Regions from separate parts of the Streptomyces sp. NPDC037389 genome, predicted to be linked through region 1. Evidence: riboswitches for the same ligand, from Rfam matches in the RefSeq annotation. Region 1 holds a riboswitch; each other region holds the start of a gene.

The links. Region 1 has a riboswitch for cyclic di-AMP ahead of AB0E98_RS25540 (transglycosylase family protein). Riboswitches for the same ligand answer to the same signal wherever they lie in the genome.
Region 2: it holds a riboswitch for cyclic di-AMP, as region 1 does, so the genes downstream of both, AB0E98_RS15410 (C40 family peptidase) here and AB0E98_RS25540 (transglycosylase family protein) in region 1, are expected to answer to the same signal.
Region 3: it holds a riboswitch for cyclic di-AMP, as region 1 does, so the genes downstream of both, AB0E98_RS06130 (M23 family metallopeptidase) here and AB0E98_RS25540 (transglycosylase family protein) in region 1, are expected to answer to the same signal.
Region 4: it holds a riboswitch for cyclic di-AMP, as region 1 does, so the genes downstream of both, AB0E98_RS09740 (M23 family metallopeptidase) here and AB0E98_RS25540 (transglycosylase family protein) in region 1, are expected to answer to the same signal.

Annotation. Positions count from the first base shown of each region.
Region 1 covers NZ_JBEZUS010000012.1:113,875-117,169, reverse strand. The annotation lists gene eno (phosphopyruvate hydratase) at 1-424, opposite strand, end outside; gene AB0E98_RS25540 (transglycosylase family protein) at 687-1,433, opposite strand; cyclic di-AMP (ydaO/yuaA leader) riboswitch at 1,438-1,620, opposite strand; gene AB0E98_RS25535 (transglycosylase family protein) at 1,880-2,950, opposite strand; gene AB0E98_RS25530 (cytochrome P450) at 3,068-3,295, opposite strand, start outside.
Region 2 covers NZ_JBEZUS010000006.1:200,624-203,918, reverse strand. The annotation lists gene AB0E98_RS15415 (endo alpha-1,4 polygalactosaminidase) at 1-933, shown strand, start outside; cyclic di-AMP (ydaO/yuaA leader) riboswitch at 1,155-1,332, shown strand; gene AB0E98_RS15410 (C40 family peptidase) at 1,337-1,810, shown strand; gene AB0E98_RS15405 (carboxylesterase family protein) at 1,903-3,295, shown strand, end outside.
Region 3 covers NZ_JBEZUS010000002.1:564,889-568,183, forward strand. The annotation lists gene AB0E98_RS06120 (HPr family phosphocarrier protein) at 1-260, shown strand, start outside; gene AB0E98_RS06125 (GntR family transcriptional regulator) at 486-1,202, opposite strand; gene AB0E98_RS06130 (M23 family metallopeptidase) at 1,394-2,197, opposite strand; cyclic di-AMP (ydaO/yuaA leader) riboswitch at 2,211-2,365, opposite strand; gene AB0E98_RS06135 (pitrilysin family protein) at 2,591-3,295, opposite strand, start outside.
Region 4 covers NZ_JBEZUS010000004.1:32,626-35,920, forward strand. The annotation lists gene AB0E98_RS09735 (MFS transporter) at 1-822, opposite strand, end outside; gene AB0E98_RS09740 (M23 family metallopeptidase) at 943-2,118, opposite strand; cyclic di-AMP (ydaO/yuaA leader) riboswitch at 2,130-2,298, opposite strand; gene AB0E98_RS09745 (PP2C family protein-serine/threonine phosphatase) at 2,438-3,295, opposite strand, start outside.

The DNA of each region.
Region 1 (3,295 bases):
GCAGGTGCGCGTTCGGGCCGCCGAGGTAGCGGAAGAGCGGCAGGTCGGACGCCTCGGAGGCGGCGTGCGCGACGGCAAGGGAGACGCCCAGGATGGCGTTGGCGCCCAGGGAGCCCTTGTTGTCGGTGGCGTCCAGGTCGAACATGGCCTGGTCGATCAGGCGCTGCTCGGTGGCGTCGTAGCCGACGAGCTCCGGGCCGATCTGCTCGATGACGGCGAGGACGGCCTTCTCGACACCCTTGCCGAGGTAGCGCTTGGGGTCACCGTCGCGGAGCTCGATGGCCTCGAAGGCGCCGGTGGAGGCGCCGGACGGTACGGCGGCACGGCCCGTGGAGCCGTCGTCGAGGCCGACCTCGACCTCGACCGTGGGGTTGCCTCGCGAGTCGAGGATCTCGCGAGCTACGACGACGTCGATGGACGGCACGAGGGTCTCCTTCGTGTGTGTCTGGAGTTCTGCACCACGAGCCTAACGGGCCCCGGAGCGTGCGCCCGCCCTTGCCCTGTCACCCGCGCCGAAAATTGGCACAAACGCCGAGATCCCCGGACGAATCGTCGGTGTGTTCGCTCAACAAGTGGTCGACAGAACGAGCGGAGCCCCGCTCCGATGCGGCTCGGGGGGAGGTCGCATCGGAGCGGGGCGGTCGCTCGGCCGGCCGGGGCCCGGTGGGGCCCCGGCCGGCCCTTGCTCAGCGCAGGTGGAGCTGCTGGCCCGGGAAGATCACGTCGGCGTCGGGCACGATCTTCTTGTTGAGCTCGTGCAGCTTCTGCCAGCCGCCCTGGACCTTCTGGGACGCGGCGATGGTGCCGAGGGTGTCGCCCTCCTTCACCTGGTACTCGCCGTCGCCCTTCTGAACGGTCCGCGGGGCGGTCTGCTTCGGCGCCGGGGCCTCGTCGTCGGAGTCGTCCGACTGCTGGACCGGCTTGCTGCTGTGCTTGCCCTGCGGCGCGGCCTCGCGCTTGCTGCGGTCGGCGTGGGCCTTGCCGTAGGCGCCGGAGGCGGACTTCGTGGACTTCTTCGCGACGTAACCGCCGTCGGAGTCGTCCGTGTCGACGTTCGCCTTGGCGCCGCCACTGGTCAGACCGCCGTAGCCGGCGCAGCCCCAGGCGCCCGGGCCCTGCATGGCGAGCAGGCGCTCGGCGGTGGCGATCTGCTGGGACTTGGTGGCCAGGTCGGCGCGCGGGGCGTACTGCCCGCCGCCGGCGGCCTTCCAGGAGGACGTCGAGAACTGCAGGCCACCGTAGTAGCCGTTACCGGTGTTGATGTGCCAGTTCCCGCTGGACTCGCACTCGGCGACCTTGTCCCACGTGGAGACGGAGGCGGCGTTGGCGGAGGTCGCGACCATCAGAGGGGCTGCGACAGCCGCGCCGGTGACGCCGGCGAGCGTGACGATGCGGACGGCCTTGGACGGACGACGGTGCTTGCCCTTGGACATGAGTCGGTTTCCTCACCGACGCCTACGAGGTGAGCTGTCGGGTTCGGGCTGTGAGTTCGCCCGGCCCGGTGCGCTTTCGCGTTCCGGGCTTCACCCCGAGCCGTCCCGCTCCTTCGGCCATTGGCCTTGGGACCGTTACGGCGACTTACCTTGGTTCCCCCGCTCCTGCCTACGGCGCTTGCGCGACGACTCCCCCGGCCGCCGGCAGGATTCGGCGTGCGGCCGTGGTGCTCGCGGTGGCGAGCGGTGACGACGGTAATCACAGGCGGCCGACGGGTTCAAACCCCACTTTTCAGCCACCGACGGCCGGAGTCAGCCCCAGAAACTTGACGTTTCCGCAGGTGAGAGGCCATTCGAGCAAATCGGATTTGAGGCATCCGACGGGTCGTCAACGAGACCCATGTCTCACTTTCGACTGGAACGGACATTCGCCTCGAACCGGAGCGCTACTGCTTGATGTCAAGCCGCTGACCAGGACGGATAAGGTCCGGATCAGAACCGACTGCTTTTTCGTTCTTCTGATACAGCGTCTGCCAGCCTCCGGCGACCGAGTGTTGCTCGGCGATCGCTGACAGGTTGTCACCGGGCCGCACGGTGTAGTCGTTCGCGGCGGGCAGATCCGTCCGGCCCTCGCCGCCCCGGGAGGGCCGCTGAGCATCGCCGGAGGGCGACGGGTCGGCACGGTGGCGGCCCGTTCCGGAAGGCGTTCCGGCATCACCGGGAAGCGGCGAAGCGGAAGGCGAGGATCCCGTTCCAGGGGTGTCCGAGGGCGTGTTCGCCGGGGTGTTCGAGGGGCTGCCGACCGGTGCGGTCGGGATGGCGGTCGGATCGGCCGACGCGCCGGGGGTCGTACCCGTCGTCGGCTGCCCCGACGGGTCCTTGCGGTGCTTGCCCGGGGAGGTGTCCGGGGACGGGCTCGTGGAAGCGGACGGGGTGCCGGAGGAGCCCGGCGTGGGCGAACCGGACGAGCCGGGCGCGGGCTTGGGCGACCCGGAGGACGGGGCGGACGGCGCGGGCGACGTGCGCTCGGGAGCGGGCTGGTTGCCGCGCCCGGGCGTGCGCGGGCGGCCGGCCTCCGGCGCGGCGGAGGACGACCCGTCGCCCGGGTCCACCTCCGGCGCCTTGTCCTCGCCCTGGGCCGCCTCGCCGGCCAGGCCCGAACTCACCGCGCAGCTGCGCCAGGTGTCGGCGCCCTCCGCCTTGAGGATCCGCTCGGCCACGGCTATCTGCTGGGACCGGCTGGCCAGGTCGGGGCGCGGCGCGTACGCGATGCCGCCGTTCTGCTCCCACATCCGCTGGGTCATCTGGAGACCGCCGTGGAGGCCGTTGCCGTTGTTGGCGCTCCACATCCCTCCGCTCTCGCACTGGGCGACCTTGTCCCAGGTGCCCGCGTCCGCCGCGACGGCGGATCCCGACGCCAGCAGCGGCAGGGCCGCGCTGGCGCCGGTCACCCCGACGGCGAGCACGATGGCGGGTGCCTGGCGGGGGCGGCGATGTCTACCGGTTCCTGAGCGCATGTGTGGGCCTCTCGTGTGGGCGGCGTCCGGTTGGTCGCAGACCATAGCGACGGCTTCCGGGAGTCACAAGCCGGTGTAGCGGAGGTCACGCGCCGATAAACGCCGATTGACCGGGCGTCACACGAGGGGGCTTTTGGGCGTGAACTCCACGGGCAAAGTGCGCAATCCACGCATGATCAGGCCGCCGCGCCAGCGCAGGTCCCCGGGTTCGGCGGCGAGGGAGAGATCGGGCAGCCGGCGCAGCAGCGTCGCGATCGCGGCCTGGCCCTCCAGACGGGCCAGGGGCGCGCCGAGGCAGTAATGGATGCCGTGCCCGTAGCCCAGATGCTGGTTGTCGCGCCGGGA
Region 2 (3,295 bases), on a different contig from region 1:
CGCGTCCGCGCGGGGCTGTGCGCCGCGCTGCTGCTGGTCCTCGCGGGCTGCTCCGCCTCGCCCGCCGACGACGACGGGCCGGACCGGGACGACGACGGCGCCACGGCGGCCCCCCACGCCTCGGGCACTCCGCGTGCCTCGGGCGCGCCGAAGGCCTCCGGTGTCCCGGACGCCTCGGCCTCACCCGGCGGAACGGCCACGGGTTCGGCACCTGGTTCGCCACCGGCCGCGGCCCGTTGGCAGCCGCGCCCGGGCACCCGCTGGCAGTGGCAGCTGGACGGAAAGGCCGACACCTCGGTGGACGCCCCCGTCTACGACATCGACGGCTTCGAGAATTCGGCCGAAACCGTGGCCCAATTGCATTCCAGTGGCCGGAAGGCGATCTGTTACATCAATGCCGGTGCCTGGGAGGACTTCCGGCCCGACCAGGGGAAATTCCCGAAGAACCTGCTCGGCAACAAGAACAAGGGGTGGAAGGGCGAGAAATGGTTCGACATCCGTCGCCTCGACACCCTGCGGCCGCTCATGGCGGCCCGGATGGACATGTGCCGGCAGAAGGGATTCGACGCCGTCGAACCCGACCTGACCGAGGGATTCCGCAACTCCACCGGCTTTCCGCTGACGGCCGACCACCAGCTGGCCTTCAACCGGATGCTGGCGGATCTCGCCCATGAGCGAGGCCTGGCCATCGGGCTGAAGAACGACCTGGACCAGATCCCGCAGCTGGTGAACGTCTTCGACTTCGCGGTGAACGAGCAGTGCGCCCAGTACGACGAGTGCGAGAAGCTCACCCCCTTCGTAAAACATAACAAAGCGGTCTTCCATGTCGAATACGAACTGTCGACGGGGGAGTTCTGCGCCACCGCGCGGCGGCTCGGGCTGAGCTCGATGCAGAAGAAGCTGGAGCTGGACGCCTGGCGCCGGCCCTGCTGAACGGCATTCCCGGAATTACTCGTTCCATGCTGCAAGTACCCGTGGGAACAAGGGTTTAGGGCCAGTTCGGCGGGGGCGCGCGGAGCGCGGTTCCGGGTCTGCTCCCGAAGTGAAGAAGTTCACAGATGGCCGCCCGGGTGCCGGATTTGAATGATTCATGGTGCAGGATCTCTCACCGAACACAAGATCCCGTCACCATGGCGGGCCACCCGGGCGGACGCCGAGTCCTGCCGCCGTCCCGGGTGCGGCATCGAATTGATGGATCGGCAGGAGCGGGAGACCCGAGCGGTACGGATCACGAAGTCGGTGGTCCTTGGGGTGAAGCCGGGAAATCCGGCCGGGCAACTTCGCAGCCCGAACCCGACAGGTCATCTTTCGCAGGCGGATGTCGAAGGGCTTCGGCATGTCTGCTATGCCTCGCATACCCGCTCTCATATCCCGGGCCGGCGCCGCCTCCGCCGTCACCGCCGCAACGCTGGCGGCATCGGTGCTCGTCCCCGGCCTCGCCTCCGAGGCCTCCGCGGCCACACCCGGTGAGCAGGCCCTGAGGGTCGCCGCCGGCAAGGCCGGCTCCCCCTACCAGTACGGCGCGGCCGGCCCGAACCGGTTCGACTGCTCGGGCCTGACCCAGTACTCGTTCAAGAAGGTCGGCAAGAACCTGCCCCGCGTGGCCGCCGACCAGTACAACCGCACCCGGCACATCTCCAGCGGCTCCCGCCAGGTCGGTGACCTGGTCTTCTTCCACTCGGGCAGCAACGTCTACCACGTGGGGATCTACGCGGGTAGCAACAAGATCTGGCACGCCCCCAAGCCGGGCGCCACGGTCCGTCAGGAGAAGATCTGGACCGGCAGCGTCTGGTACGGACGCGTCAACTAGGCTCCCTGACCGGGCGGTCCGTGACCCGGGCCGCCCGATCATCCGCGTCCGCGCACGGGGGTGCCGCCTCCGGGCGCGGGGAGGGAGCGACGATGAGCGACGTCACCGGCCCGGAGGCCCGCACGGCCCAGGGCACCGTACGAGGCCGCACCACCGACGGCCTCGCCGTCTTCCGGGGCATCCCCTACGCCCGGCCGCCCGTCGGGGCGCTGCGCTTCGCCGCCCCGGCCGCGCCGCGCTCCTGGGACGGGGTGCGGGACGCGGCGGAGTTCGGCCCGCCGCCCCCGCAGTCCGGCCCGATCCCCGCGACCGGCACGGCCACCGGCGACGACTGGCTCACCCTGAACGTCTGGTCGCCGGACCCCGGCGGCTCCGGACTGCCCGTACTGGTGTGGATCCTGGGCGGGGGCTATGTCTCCGGGTACGCGGGCGACCCGCTCTACGACGCCGGGCTCCTGGCCCGGCAGGGCGGCCTCGTCGTGGTCACCCTCAACTACCGGGTGGGCGCCGAGGCCTCCGCCCAACTCGACGGCGCCCCCGCCAACCGGGGGCTGCTCGACCTGATCGCGGCCCTGGAGTGGGTCCGGGAGAACATCGCCGGCTTCGGCGGCGACCCCGCGCGGGTCACCGTCGCCGGCCAGTCCTCCGGTGCCGGCTCGATCGCCACCCTGCTGGCCGTGCCCCGCGCCGCCGGCCTCTTCCGCCGGGCGATCGCCCAGTCAGTCCCCGGCCTCTACACCACCCCGGCCCTCGCCTCCGGCCTCGCCGCCGAACTCGCCGGGCGGCTGGGCACCACCCCCACCGCCTCCGGCCTCGCCACGATCGAACCGTGGCGGCTGGCCGAGGCGATCACCCCGATGATGTACGGCCTGCCCGCCCAGGCCGACCGCTGGGGGCCGCTGGCCCGGACCGGCTCCCCGTTCTCCGTCGTGGTGGACGGCGACCTCGTACCGGAGACGCCCTGGACGGTCCTGCCCGACGGCCGGGCGAGCGGCGTGGACCTGCTGACCGGTCACACCCGCGACGAGTTCCGGCCGTTCCTGGTGATGAGCGGCGGCCGGGACAAGGTCACCGACGAGGACACGAACGCGGTGCTGACCGCCTTCGCCCCCGGCCCCGACGGCCCCCGGGCCTACCGCGCCGCCTACCCGGACGCCGCCCCCGTGGAACTCTTCGAGACCGTCCACAGCGACGTCCTGTTCCGCATGCCCTCGCTCCACCTCGCCGAGGCCCACACCGCCGGCGGCGGCACGGCGTACCTGTACGAGCTGCGCCGGCCCGCGCCCGCCCTGGGCGGGGCGCTCGGCGCCGCCCACGGGCTCGACGTGGCGATGCTGTTCGGCACCTACGACGCACCGCAGGCCCGGCTGCTGCTCGGCGAGGGGCCGGTCCCCGAGGACCTGGTGGCGATCGGGGACGGGATCCGCCGGTCGTGGACGGCCTTCGCGACCCACGGCGACCCGGGCTGGCCCGCCCACCGGGCCG
Region 3 (3,295 bases), on a different contig from region 1:
TCGGCTGGGCCGAGGGCCTGCACGCCCGGCCCGCGTCGATCTTCGTCCGTGCGGCGACCGCCGCCGGCGTCCCCATGACGATCGCCAAGGCGGACGGCAACCCCGTCAACGCCGCCTCCATGCTCGCCGTGCTGGGCCTGGGCGCCCAGGGTGGCGAGGAGATCGTCCTCGCCAGTGAGGCGGAGGGGTCCGAGGCCGCGCTCGACCGTCTGGCCAAGCTCGTCGCCGAGGGGCTCGAGGAGCTCCCGGAGACCGTCTGATCCACCGGCCCGCCCCTCCCCGGGCGGGACCGCGCGGCGGGGCCGCGGCAGCCGACCGAGGCCGCCGCGGCCCCGCTGTCGTATCCAAGGGCCGTATCCCGCGGCTGTGCCCACAGGCTTTTCACGCGCCGTGCGCGCCGCTCTCCGCAGACGCGCACGGCGTGCCCCGACCGGGGACCGCCACGAATTCCCGGCCGCTATTCCTCCAGGAATAGCGGGCCCTCGTCAAGAACGGACGCCCGCCGTGTTTACGGGCTGTTTCGGCGGATGGACGCGGTCGCCGCCGGTCCGCCGCAGCAGGAATTCACCGGGTGAACGGCCGGCCCGTACGGCGGCCAGCTCCCGGGCGCGTTCCACGTCTCCGCGGGCCACCGCGTCCACCAGCGCCCCGCACGCCTCCCAGGTCTCCACCGGCCGGACCACGGGCCCCGGGGCGTACACCCAGGCGATCTTGCGGCGCAGCTGGGTCAGGAGCCCGGCGACCGAGGGGCTGCCGGACGCCTGGGCGAGCGTCTCGTCGAACCAGTCGCCGAGCTGGCGCAGCTCGGCGCAGCGGCCCGCGCGGGCCCGCTCCTGACCGAGTCTGACCAGGCCCCGCAGTACCTTGAGATGGGCCTCGGAGCGCCGCTGCGCGGCCTTGGCCGCGCCCAGCGGCTCCAGCAGGGCCCGGATGTCGAGAAGGTCGGCGGCCTCGCGCTCGGTGGGTTCGGCGACACAGGCGCCGGCGTGCCGACGGGTGGTCACGAAGCCCTCGGAGGCGAGGGTGCGCAGCGCCTCGCGCACGGGCACCCGTGAGACGCCGTAGCGGCGGGCGAGGATTTCCTCGATGAGCCGGCTGCCCGGCGGGAAAGCGCCGGAGACGATGTCGTCGCGGATGGCGGTGCACACCGCGTGCGTGGAAATACGACGGCTCTCGCGCGGCCCTTCGCCGTCGCCGCTCACGTACGGCCCCGCATGGGTCTACCTCCGCCTCATGCCTCAATCCCCGTGCAGCACGGCCGATTGACGTCCGTTCGGCGACTCTATGGCAATCCCGGGCGTTTTCCGATGGTGCCGCCGCTTCATGGATATTTTTTGGCCAACACGAAGGCCCCGGCCGGGGGCCGGGGCCTTTCGGAAGTCGTCGCGCGTCGTTACAGGTTGACGCCGTGCGCGGCCATGTAGGCGATCGGGTCGATGTCCGAGCCGTAGGTGGGGGCCGTGCGGGCCTCGAAGTGCAGGTGCGGGCCGGTGACGTTGCCAGTGGCGCCGGAGAGGCCGATCTGCTGGCCCGGGGTGACCGACTGACCGACGGAGACGTCGATGGAGGACAGGTGGCCGTACTGGGTGTACGTGCCGTCGGCCATCTGGATGACGACGTTGTTGCCGTAGGCGCCGCCGTAGCCGGCCTCGACGATGGTGCCCATGCCCACCGCGTGGACGGAGGTACCGGTCTCGGCGTGCATGTCGATGCCGGTGTGGCTGCCGGAGGACCACAGGCCGCTGGAGGCCTTGTAGGCGGTGGAGACGTAGGAGCCGTCGATCGGGCTCACGAAGGTGCCGAGGCGCTTGCGCTCCTCGTCGCGGGCGGCCTTCGCCTTGGCGGCACGCTCCTCCTCGGCCTTGCGCTGGGCCTCTTCGTAGCGCTGCTTGGCCTGGACGGCCTTCTGCTTGGCGCTCTCCTCGGCCTGGAGGCGGGCGGCGGCCTCGTCGGCGGCGCTGCGCTGGGACTCGGCCTGGGCGTCGACGTGCTCGGCCATGACGTCACCGATGACGACGGCCTGGGTCAGGCCGGTGTCCTCGGGGCGCTGGGTGTCGTCGGAGGCGGCGAAGGCCGGGGCGGCGACACCGGCGACGACGCCGGCGGCCGTCAGGGTGGCTATGCCCGCGACGTTGGCGCTGACGCGCGCGGCGCGGCTCGGACGACGGTGCTTCCCGGTGGCACGGGTGAACGCCATGTCTGCGGCTGTTCCTTTCCTTCCCTCTCGCCTACCGGGTTAGCTGACGGGTTCGGAGCAGGAAGGTCTCCTACGGATCCCTCGTGAGAGGGGCCCGATTCACCCCAGGGACGTTTGGGTCCCCGGCTCCCCTCGGCTCGCGCCTCGGGAACTCGGCGATGGCTTCCCGGGGGCCGCGGTCGCGGCTCCGATAGGCGGGCTGCCGGGCCTGACGCTAATCGGCGTCAGATTCGAACAGCAAACAGAAGTGGGCTTTTATGACGTACGCCACACGACCAACATGCAACCACCGCCCGAAAGCGGACATAAGAGAGGCGCATGGGTCACAACGGACCCATGCGCCAACGCGGCCCCGACGCAGCGTGGCCGCCGCGCCGGGGTGGTGAGTCGCCGTCAGGCGGGGATGACCGTCACCGGGCCGATGCCCAGGGCCTTGACGGGCTCGGCGATCTCGGCGGCGTCACCGACGAGGACGGTGACGAGGCGGTCGGCCGGGAAGGCGCTCACGACGGCCGCCGTGGCCTCCACCGTGCCGGCCTGCGCGAGGCGTTCGTACAGCCGCGCCTGGAAGTCGTCCGGCAGGTACTGCTCGACCTGGTCGGCGAAGGTCGCGGCGACGGCCGCGGCCGTCTCGTACTTCAGCGGCGCGACACCGACCAGGTTCTGCACGGCGACGTCGCGCTCGGCCTCGGTCAGGCCCTCCGCCGCCAGGGTGCGCAGCACGGTCCACAGATCCTGGAGCGCGGGGCCGGTGTTGGGGGTGTCCACGGAGCCGCTGATGGCGAGCATGGCCGTGCCCGTGCCGTCGGGGGCGGAGAGCAGCACCTGGCCGAAGGAGCGCACGCCGTAGGTGTAGCCCTTCTCCTCGCGCAGGACACGGTCCAGGCGGGAGGTGAGGGTGCCGCCGAGGCAGTAGGTGCCGAGGATCTGGGCGGGCCAGATGCTCGCGTGCCGGTCGGGGCCGGTACGGCCGATGAGGAGCTGCGTCTGCACGGCGCCGGGCCGGTCCACGATGACGACGCGGCCGGTGTCGTCGGCGGTGACGGCCGGCACGGGCAGCGGCTCGGCGGTGGTGCCGGTCCAGGTGCCCAGGGACTC
Region 4 (3,295 bases), on a different contig from region 1:
CCGGTAGTCGGAGAAGACCGTGCGGGCGATGTCACGGAACCCGAAGCTCTCGCGCTGGCGGATGGTGAAACGCCCTTTGGCGGGCGGGAGGGGGATGCCTTTCTCGGCCACGACGCGTTTCTCGATCGACGTGACGAGCCGTTCGGCCTCCTCCGCCCTGCCGTGGATGAACAGCCAGCGCGGGCTCTCCGGCACATGGCGGCGTACGAGCAGGATGACCAGCCCCAGGATGACGCCCAGCCCGAAGGTCAGCCGCCAGCCGACGGCCTTGGCGAAGATGCTGGTGTCGAGCATCAGGACCGACAGCAATGAACCCGCGATGGCGCCGAGCCAGAAGCTGCCGTTGATGATGAGGTCGACACGGCCGCGGTAGGCGGCCGGGATCAGTTCGTCGATGGCGGAGTTGATCGCCGCGTACTCGCCGCCGATGCCGAAACCCGTCACGAAGCGGAAGGTGAAGAACCACCAGGACGAGTACGAGAGCGCGGTCAGGGCCGTCGCGGCCAGATAGACCGCGAGCGTGACCATGAAGAGTCTTTTACGGCCGAAGAGATCGGTCAGCCGGCCGAAGAAGAGCGCGCCGGAACAGGCGCCCGCCACATAGAGCGCGGCCGCCACTCCCGTCACTCCGCCGGAAGTGATCGGCAGTCCGCTGCCCTGCTCGGAGAGACGGCCGGCGATATTGCCGACGATCGTGACCTCCAGGCCGTCCAGGACCCAGACCGTGCCGAGACCGATCACCACGGTCCAATGCCACCGGGACCAGGGCAGCCGGTCCAGGCGGGCGGGCACGGACGTGGTGATCGTCGCGGTGGTCGTCACGTCATCTGATTTCCCGATCGCACACAGAACATTCCCGGGATATCCGATATCGGAGGGTTCTCCGGCCGCTATGACCTGATTGGCCTGTCCGGCTTGCCGACCGGCGGCCCCGCCTGCTCGCTACGGCTCCAGGCCCCTGCCCCGCAGCCACGACAGCGGGTCCACCGGCGCGCCACCGCCCGGCCGTACCTCCAGGTGGAGATGCGGGCCGGTGACATTGCCGGTCGCGCCGACCCGGCCGATGACCGTGTCCGTGCCGACCTTGCCCGACGTGACCACCATCGACGACAGGTGGCAGTACCAGACCTCGGTCCCGTCATCGAGCGTCAGCACGATGCGGTAGCCGTACGCGCCCGCCCAGCCCGCCTGGGTGACGGTGCCGCCGCCGACCGCCTTGACCGGGCTGCCGGTGGGGGCGGCGAAGTCCTCGCCGGTGTGGTTCGCGGACCACATGTTTCCCGCCTGGCCGAAGCCGGCGGTGAGGGTGTAGGAGGCCACGGGGAGGGTGAAGGATCCGCCAGCGGTGCCACGGTGCGCGGAGCCGGACGATCCGGTCGAGTGCCGCTCCGGAGTGCCGGCCGTTCCGGCCGCCTCAGCCGTCGCCGCCCCACCGTCCGCCGCCTCCCGCTGCGCGGCCTCGTACGTCGCCGCCTTCGCGTCCGCCGCCTCGCGCTCGGCCGACTCCCGCTCCGCCGCGGCCTTCTCCGCCGCCGCCTTGCGGTGCTGCTCGGCGGCGGCCTGGGCCACGCGCGCCTGCGCCTCGGCCTCGGCGGCGCCCTGCTGGTGCTCGGCCTGCTGGAGGATGCGGGCCCGCAGCACCTCGCCGGCGTCGGCGGTGTCGCGCACGGTACGTACCGTCTCGACGGGGGCCTGCTGCGCCTCGACGGCCCGCTGCCCGCCCCGCTCGTGGCCGTCGGCCATGAACGAGCCGACGACCGGGATGCTCTGGGCCAGGTCCGGCATGGATATGGAGGGCTGCGGACGGTCCTGGGCGCTGGCCATGCCGCCCGCACCGACCGCCGCGATCATTCCGGCGCCGAGCACCGCCCCGCTGCGCGCCATCGTGCCGCCGCGCGGCTTGACGACACGGTGCCGGCCGCGGACGGGCGCCGCCGGGTGGTCCTCGCCGGGGGCCCACTCGTCGGCCGCCGCCCGGGGCGCGGGGGCGGGGACAGTGGCCTCGGGGGCCGGATCCGGCTCGTAGGGGGGAATGTAGGCGGGAACGAACGGGGGGTCGTACGGAGGGTCGTACGGACTGCCGTCGAACGCGGAGCTGTCGGAGCTGTTGGACGCCACGAGGGCGACTCCTTTCCTTCCTGTTCGCCTACCGGGTTAAGCGTGGGGGTCCCCCCAGGCCGTTCAGGCTCTGGGGGAGGGTTCGGAGGAGGAAGGTCTCCTACAGGCCTGCGTTCGGGCCCGATTCACCCCAAATGATGGTTCCCCGGTTCCGCCCACGGGATTCGGCGAAGGCGCACGGCACCGCCCTTGCGACGGCTGCAACGACCGCGCTGCGTTATCGAACGTTAATAGACAGAGCGGCCGGATTCCAAGCCGAAAGAGTGAACCCAGCTGGCATGTTGGGGTTCTTTATGAAGCGCTTATTTCTGATAGTTCGTCAGTCGTTATGCAACTGAATGCGTGCGGGACGGGCGGTGACCTGGGGACGTTTGTGGGTGATGGGCGCGGTACGGAGCCTGCCGTCGATCCGCCGGATGGCGAGCAGGGCCATGTCGTCGTCCGTACGCCCGCCCGCGTGCCGGGTCACGTCCGCCGCGAGGGAGTCCAGCAGGGCGTCGGGGCTGCGGAACTGCTTGCCGTGCAACCGTGGCTGGGGGTCATAGAACGCCCCGGCCGCGTCCCTGGCCTCGGTGACCCCGTCGGTAAACAGCAGCAACGTCGCCCCCACCGGGAACTCCCACTCCTCCACCCGGTCCGGCCACACACCCAGGTCCTCCATCCCCAGCGGCAGGGCGGGCGCTCGGGGGTGGGTGTCCCCGACGGTGCCGTCGGAATGGAGCAGGAGCGGGGGCGGATGGCCGCGGTTGACGATGCGCAGGGCGCCCGCGCCCGGCTGGACCTCGGCCAGGACGGCGGTGGTGAACCCCTCGGCCTGATCGACGTTCGCGCGCCGTGCGCCCTCCCGTTGCAGCGCGCGCTCCAGCCGCACCGCCAGCCCCTCCAGCGTGCGCTCCTGCTCCGCCGCCTCCCGGAACGCGCCGATCAGGATCGCGACCGCCTCCACCGCGCCGAGGCCCTTGCCCCGCACGTCGCCGACGATGACGCGGACGCCGTACGGGGTGTCCTGCACCGCGTAGAGGTCGCCGCCGATCCGGGCGTCGGCCTGCGCGGCGACATAGCGCGCGGCCACGCGGAGCCCGCCGATCCGGGCCGGGGGCGTGGGCAGCACGGCCCGCTGGGCGGCCTCCGCGACGCTCCGTACGGACGCCAGCCGGAGATTGCCGCGCCGTACGAC